2 linked regions of the Marichromatium purpuratum 984 genome follow. The protein of the gene in region 2 interacts with the protein of the main gene of each other region in a pairwise test. Links are inferred from orthologs where the notes say so. Each region holds a gene or a part of one and is shown on either strand. Other genes may lie near its edges.

Region 1 (2,999 bases), 1.4 Mb from region 2 along the record:
GCGCGAGTGGGTGCCGAGGCGCGCCCCGGCGATCAGGTGCTGGTGATGAGCAACGGCGGTTTCGGTGGGATCCACCAGCGTCTGCTCGATGCCCTCGGGCGTGCCCGCGCGTCGTGACCACTTCCAGCGCACGGCAACCACTCAGTCAATCACGGGAAGATGCATCGATGACCCATGTTCCGAGCCAATGGCCGCAGACCGTCGCGGTGGCGCTGACCGGTGCCTCGGGGGCGCAGTACGGGCTGCGTCTGATCGAGACCCTGGTCGGCGCCGGGATGCGCGTCTATGTGATGGTCTCGCAGGCGGCACAGGTGGTGCTGCAGATGGAGCTGGGGCTGGAGGTGCCCTCGCGACCGGCCGAGGCCGAGCGCTTCTTCAGCGATCGCTTCGATGCCGAGGTCGGTCAGCTGCGGGTGTTCGGTCGTCAGCAGTGGACGGCGCCGGTGGCCAGCGGTTCCAACCCGCCCGATGCGATGGTGGTCTGTCCTTGCACCACGGGGACCCTCGCCAATCTCGCCGCCGGCATCTCCAACTGTCTGATCGACCGCGCCGCCGATGTCGCGATGAAGGAGCGGCGCAAGCTGATCCTGGTGGTGCGCGAGACGCCCTATACCAGCATCCACCTGGAGAACATGCTCAGCCTGTCGCGCAACGGGGTGGTGATCATGCCCGCCAGCCCCGGTTTCTATCACCGTCCGCAGCGCGTCGAGGCGCTGGTCGACTTCATGGTGGCGCGGGTGCTCGATCATCTCGGTGTCGAGCACGATCTGCTCGAGCGCTGGGGACGGGAGCTGGAGGAGTAGCGCGCCCCCTCGGGGCGGGGGGCGTGCAGTGACGTGATTGCGCGCCCGGTGCTGGGCGCGCTTTGGGGTCAGACCCCGAGCAACAGCAAGGCCGGGTCCTCGAGCAGCTCCTTGATCGCGACCAGGAACTGCACCGCCTCGCGGCCGTCGATGATGCGGTGGTCGTAGGTGAGGGCCAGATACATCATCGGCGCGATGACGATCTCGCCGTTCTCCACCACCGGGCGCTCCTGGATCTTGTGCATGCCGAGGATGCCGCTCTGCGGCGGATTGAGGATCGGCGTCGAGAGCATCGAGCCGAACACCCCACCGTTGGTGATCGAGAAGGTGCCGCCGGTCAGCTCCTCGTAGCTCAACGAGCCGCTCTCGGCCTTGGTGGCGAACTCGGCGATGCCGCCCTCGATGTCGGCCATGGTGAGCTGGTCGCAGTTGCGCAGGATCGGCACCACCAGACCGCGCGGCGAGCTGACCGCGATACCGATGTCGTAATAGCCGTGGTAGAGGATGTCCTCGCCGTCGACGGTGGCGTTGAGCACCGGGTAGCGCTTGAGCGCTTCGACCGTGGCCTTGACGAAGAACGACATCAGCCCGAGCCGCACTCCGTGCTGCTCCTCGAAGCGGTCCTTGTAGCGCTTGCGCAGGGTCATCAGCGCCGACAGGTTGACCTCGTTGAAGGTGGTCAGCATGGCGGCGTTGCGCTGCGCCTCGAGCAGCCGCTCGGCGATGCGCGCGCGCAGTCGGGTCATTGGCACGCGTTGCTCGGGACGTCCGGCCTCGCCGGTGAGGCTCGGCGAGGCCGGCGCCTGCTGCTCGAGCAGGTGCTCGTCGGTGGCCTCCGGGGCCTGGCGCTCGCGCTCGTCGAGGAAGGCGATGACATCGGCCTTCTGCACCCGGCCGTCCTTGCCGCTGCCGTGGATCTGGCTGGGGTCGAGCGCCATCTCCTTGACCAGTCGGCGCGCCGCCGGGGTGATGATCGGCTCGTGCGCGGGCGCCGGCTCCGGCGCGGCGGCCGGAGGCGTCTGGCGAGTCGGCGCCGCTGGGGCCGACTTGGCCGGCGCCGTCTTGGGGGCTGCCGGCGCGCTCGGTGCGGCGCCTTCGGCGATCACTGCGAGGACGGTGTCGAAGGTGACCAGCTCACCCTCCTTGGCCTTGATCTCGCCCAGGACGCCGTCCGCCGGCGCCGGGACCTCGAGCACCACCTTGTCGGTCTCCAGGTCGACCAGGGTCTCTGCCCGTGAGACGCGCTCGCCGGGCTGCTTGTGCCAGGTCAGCACAGTGGCGTCGGCGACGGACTCGGGGAGGGCGGGTACGCGGACTTCACTCATTGTGGCGGGATCCTTCTGTTCATGCTCGGGTTGAAACGACCGCTCAGCGCCTCGTCGATCAGGCGCTCGTGCTGCTCGACATGGGCCGCGCGATGGCCGACCGCGGGGGCGGCGGAGGCCGGGCGTCCCACGTAGTAGGGGCGCTTGCCGTCCTGGATCAGACAGTGGAAGCGGTGCTTGATCTGGTCCCAGGCGCCCTGGTTCTGCGGCTCCTCCTGACACCAGACGATCTCTTCGGTATGCGCGTAGGTCTCGATCACCTCGGCGAACTGACGCTTGGGGAAGGGGTAGAGCTGCTCGATGCGGACGATGGCAACATTGCCCAGGCCACGCGCGCGACGCGCCTCGAGCAGGTCGTAGTAGACCTTGCCGCTGCAGAACACCACGCGCTCGACCTCGGCCGGGTCGATCGTGTCGACCTCGGGCAGCAGCGGCTGGAACTGGCCGCTGGCCAGTTCCTCGAGCGAGGAGCCGGCGAGACGATGGCGCAGCAGGCTCTTGGGGGTCATCACCACCAGCGGCTTGCGATAGTCGCGGACGATCTGACGGCGCAGCAGGTGGAAGATCTGCGCCGGGGTGGTCGGGGTGCAGACCTGGATGTTGTGTTCGGCGCAGAGCTGGAGGAAGCGTTCGAGCCGGCCCGAGGAGTGCTCCGCACCCTGGCCCTCGAGCCCGTGCGGGAGCAGCATCACCAATCCACAGAGCAGTCCCCACTTGGTCTCGGCCGAGGTGATGAACTGGTCGATGACCACCTGGGCGCCGTTGGCGAAGTCGCCGAACTGCGCCTCCCACAGCGTCAACGCGTGCGGCTCGGCGGTGGCGAAGCCGTACTCGTAGCCGAGCACCGCCTCCTCGGAGAGGATCGAGTCGA
Region 2 (4,216 bases):
ATGCCCCCGCCGAGACCGACGCGCCCGCGACGCCCGAGCCGACGCGGCCGAACACCGACAACACGCCACCAGCCGCGCCCACCACCGCGCCGCAGCCGGGCGAGACGGCGCCGCGCAAGGCCCCGGTGCTGCCACGCCCGGAGGACGTCGCCGCAATCGCCCGAGGGCGCAAGGCCCACGCCAGCCCGGCGGTACGGCGCTTTGCCCGCGAACTCGGCGTCGATCTCGACGTGGTCAAGGGCTCTGGCCCCAAGGGGCGTGTGCTCAAGGATGACGTACGCGCCTTCGTCAAGCGCAGCCTCACCACCGTCGAGCCGTCCAGTCACTCCGCCGCCTCGCCGGCGACGACCGCCACGACGCCAGCGCCGACGATCGACCACGGCCGATTCGGCCCCGTCGAGCGGGTCGAACTCGGACGCATCCGCAGGATCAGCGCGCGCCACCTGCACCAGAGCTGGACCGGCATCCCCCATGTCACCCAGTTCGACGAGGCCGACATCACCGAACTCGAGGCCTTCCGCGCCGCCCACAAGACCGACCCCGACGACGCCTCGGTCAGGCTCACCCTGATCCCCTTCCTGCTCAAGGCGGTGGCCACCGCGCTGACCCGGATGCCGCTGCTCAAGGCCTCGCTCGATGCCGACGGCGAGCATCTCATCCACAAGCACTACACCCATATCGGCGTGGCTGTCGACACCCCCAACGGGCTGATGGTGCCGGTGGTGCGCGACGTCGATCGCAAGGGGCTGCGCACCCTCGCCGGCGAGCTGGCCGATCTCGGCGCACGCGCCCACACCCAACGCCTGCGCCCCGACGAGATGCAGGGCGGCTGCTTCACCATCTCCAGCCTCGGCGGCATCGGCGGCACCGCCTTCACCCCCATCGTCAACGCCCCGGAGGTGGCCATCCTCGGCGTCTCCCGCGCCGCCACCCGGCCGGTGTGGGACGGCGAGCGCTTCGTCCCCCGCCTGCTGCTGCCGCTCTCGCTCTCCTACGACCACCGGGTGGTCGACGGCGCCGATGCGGCCCGCTTCACCACCCTGCTCGGCGGGCTGCTCGGCGACATCCGCGAGTTGCTGCTGTGACCCCCTGATCCTCGGGGTCAGCCTTCGCCTGGCCCCCGGGATCGTATAGGATGAGGCGCCGAACCCGACCACCCATAGAGCGCCCATCGCGGCCCATCGAGAAGCAAGCACACTATGAGCGACACCATCAAGGTCACGGTCCCGGACATCGGGGATTTCAAGGACGTGGAGGTCATCGAGGTCCTGGTCGCCCCTGGCGACACGGTGCAGCAGGAGACCTCGCTGATCACCCTGGAGAGCGAGAAGGCCACCATGGAGATCCCCGCCCCCGCCGCCGGACGTGTCCAGGAGATCCATCTTGGCGTCGGTGACCGGGTCTCGCAGGGCGCCACCATCCTGACCCTGGCGCCGCTGGCGGCAGGCTCGGAGTCGGCTCCAGACACTACCACGGACCCCGCTGAACAGGTCACCGAGGTGGTGGTGCTGGGCGCCGGCCCCGGCGGCTACAGCGCCGCCTTCCGCGCCGCCGACCTGGGCAAGCGCGTCACCCTGATCGAGCGTCACGCAACCCTCGGCGGGGTCTGTCTCAACGTCGGCTGCATCCCCTCCAAGGCGCTGCTGCACACCGCCGCGATCATCGACGAGGCCAAGGAACTCGGCGCCATGGGCGTGACCTTCGCCGCCCCCGAGATCGATCTCGACAAGATGCGCGCCGGCAAGGACAAGGTGGTGGCCAAGCTCACCAGCGGACTGGCCGGCATGGCCAAGCAGCGCGGCGTCGAGGTCATCCAGGGCACGGGCCGGTTCAGCGGCCCCAACCGCATCGTCGTCGACACCGCCGAGGGCGAGCGGCGCGTGCGCTTCGATCACTGCATCATCGCCTGCGGCTCCTCGCCGATGACCATTCCCGGCTTCCCGCACGACGACCCGCGGGTGATGGACTCGACCGACGCGCTCGAGATCCGCGACATCCCCGAGCGCATGCTGATCGTCGGCGGCGGCATCATCGGGCTGGAGATGGCCACCGTCTACGCCGCGCTCGGCGCCGAGATCGACGTGGTCGAGCTGCAGTCGCAGCTGATGCCGGGGTGCGACGCCGATCTCGTGCGCAGCTTCGAGAAGGTCGCCAAGAAGCGCTATCGCAAGCTGATGCTCGAGACCAAGGTCGCGGCGATGACCGCCGCCGATGACGGCATCCAGGTCCGCTTCGAGGGCAAGCACGACGGCGAGGAGACCTACGACAAGGTGCTGGTCGCCGTCGGTCGCCGCCCCAATGGCGCGCTGATCGACGCCGAGACGGCGGGCGTCGAGGTCGACCGGCACGGCTTCATCAAGGTCGACCAGCACATGCGCACCAATGTGCCGCACATCCATGCCATCGGCGACGTGGTCGGCGGCCCGATGCTCGCCCACAAGGCCACCCACGAGGCCAAGGTCGCCGCCGAGGTGATCGCCGGCCAGCCGGCGCTGTTCGACCCGCTCACCATCCCTTCGGTGGCCTATACCGATCCCGAAGTCGCCTGGATGGGACTGACCGAGACCAAGGCCAAGGCCGAGGGTATCGCCTACGAGAAGGGCGTCTTCCCCTGGGCGGCGAGCGGCCGCGCGCTCGGCATCCATCGCACCGAGGGCATGACCAAGCTGCTGTTCGACCCCGAGACCAAGCGCATCCTCGGCGCCGGGATCGTCGGTCCCAACGCCGGTGAACTGATCGGCGAGGCGGTGCTCGCGCTCGAGATGGGCGCCGACATGGAGGACATCGCCCTCACCATCCACCCCCACCCGACGCTCAACGAAACCATCGGGCTGGCCGCCGAGATGGCGCACGGCTCGATCACCGATCTGCTGCCACCAAAGAAACGCTGAGCGAACATCGCCGACTCGTGGCGCACGCGCGTCACGAGTCATCGAGCCCGCGCGATAAGATCAGCGCGCGACTTTCGAGGGCCGAACGCGCGAACTGGGCAGCGATCCCGAAGACAAGGAACCAGAGTCGAGTCAAGAAGGGACGGCAGAAAGACACAGGGCCAAGGATCGAGGATCCTCGGCCCTGACAGGTCCGATGAGTCCGGAGCCCGAATCGCTCCAGACCCCACCAGACGATCAGTGCTGGTCGAAGTGGAGCCAGCTGGGCAGGATACCGAACGAGCGGCGAGCCGGTGCAGCAGGCGCAGCCTCTTCGGCAGCGGCCTCCTCGACCACGGCCTCTTCGGCAGCGGCCTCCTCGACCACGGCCTCTTCAGCAGCGACGTCCTCGGCCACGACCTCTTCGGCAGCGACTTCCTCAGTCACGGCCTCTTCGGCGACGGCCTCTTCGGCAGCGGCCTCTTCAGCGACGGCTTCCTCGGTCACGGCCTCTTCGGCAGCAGCCTCTTCAGCGACGGCTTCCTCGGTCACGGCCTCTTCGGCAGCAGCCTCTTCAGCGACGGCTTCCTCGGTCACGGCCTCTTCGGCAGCGGCCTCTTCAGCGACGGCTTCCTCGGCCACGACCTCTTCGGCAGCGACGTCCTCGGCCACGACCTCTTCGGCAGCGGCTTCCTCGGTCACGGCCTCTTCGGCGACGGCTTCCTCGGTCACGGCCTCTTCGGCGACGGCTTCCTGGGTCGCAGCCTGCGTCGGAGCGGCAGCACCGACACCATGCACCCAGGACGGGAAGATACCGGTCGATGCCGGCTCGACAGCCTCGGCCTCGGGCGCAACCTCTTCCACGACCTCCTCGACCACCACCTCAGGCTCAGCCTTGAAGAGCGGGGTCATGTGACGCATCCAGGGCGGGGTCGGCGCAGAGGTCAGGCGCGGTTTTGCAGGCGCTGCAGGAACAGCCTCCTCGGCGACGACGGCATCGGCCTCGGGTGCGGCCTCCTCGGCAACGGCTGCATCGGCCTCGGGTGCGGCCTCTTCGGCGACGGCTGCATCGGCCTCGGGCGCTGCCTCTTCGGCGACGGCTGCATCGGCCTCGGGTGCGGCCTCCTCGGCGACGGCTGCATCGGCCTCGGGTGCGGCCTCCTCGGCAACGGCTGCATCGGCCTCGGGCGCGGCCTCCTCGGCGACGGCTGCATCGGCCTCGGGCGCGGTCTCCTCGGCGACGGCTGCATCGGCCTCGGGCGCGGTCTCCTCGGCAACGGCTGCATCGGCCTCGGTGGCCTCGGCAACCGTGGTGTCGGTCTCACCCTCGGCGACAACGGTCTCGG

Evidence for each region. Proteins that work in one complex are often made in the same cells at the same time.
Region 1: the proteins of lpdA (region 2) and odhB interact in binary tests that used the Escherichia coli proteins (3 or more experiments, as listed by UniProt). The link is inferred for Marichromatium purpuratum 984 from one-to-one orthologs.

The regions. Positions count from the first base shown.
Region 1 is NZ_CP007031.1:2,853,676-2,856,674, reverse strand. It holds odhB (2-oxoglutarate dehydrogenase complex dihydrolipoyllysine-residue succinyltransferase), read right to left. Parts: upstream 2,129-2,999; coding sequence 872-2,128; downstream 1-871. Other genes in the region: MARPU_RS12380 (2-oxoglutarate dehydrogenase E1 component), read right to left, coding at 2,125-2,999; MARPU_RS12390 (flavin prenyltransferase UbiX), read left to right, coding at 168-803; mpl (UDP-N-acetylmuramate:L-alanyl-gamma-D-glutamyl-meso-diaminopimelate ligase), read left to right, coding at 1-117. UniProt on the Escherichia coli protein: E2 component of the 2-oxoglutarate dehydrogenase (OGDH) complex which catalyzes the second step in the conversion of 2-oxoglutarate to succinyl-CoA and CO(2).
Region 2 is NZ_CP007031.1:1,428,297-1,432,512, reverse strand. The notes cover bases 638-3,545. They hold lpdA (dihydrolipoyl dehydrogenase), read left to right. Parts: upstream 638-1,199; coding sequence 1,200-2,891; downstream 2,892-3,545. Other genes in these bases: MARPU_RS16585 (hypothetical protein), read right to left, coding at 3,129-3,545; aceF (dihydrolipoyllysine-residue acetyltransferase), read left to right, coding at 638-1,085. Also shown: more of aceF, read left to right, coding at 1-637; more of MARPU_RS16585, read right to left, coding at 3,546-4,216. UniProt on the Escherichia coli protein: Lipoamide dehydrogenase is a component of the glycine cleavage system as well as of the alpha-ketoacid dehydrogenase complexes.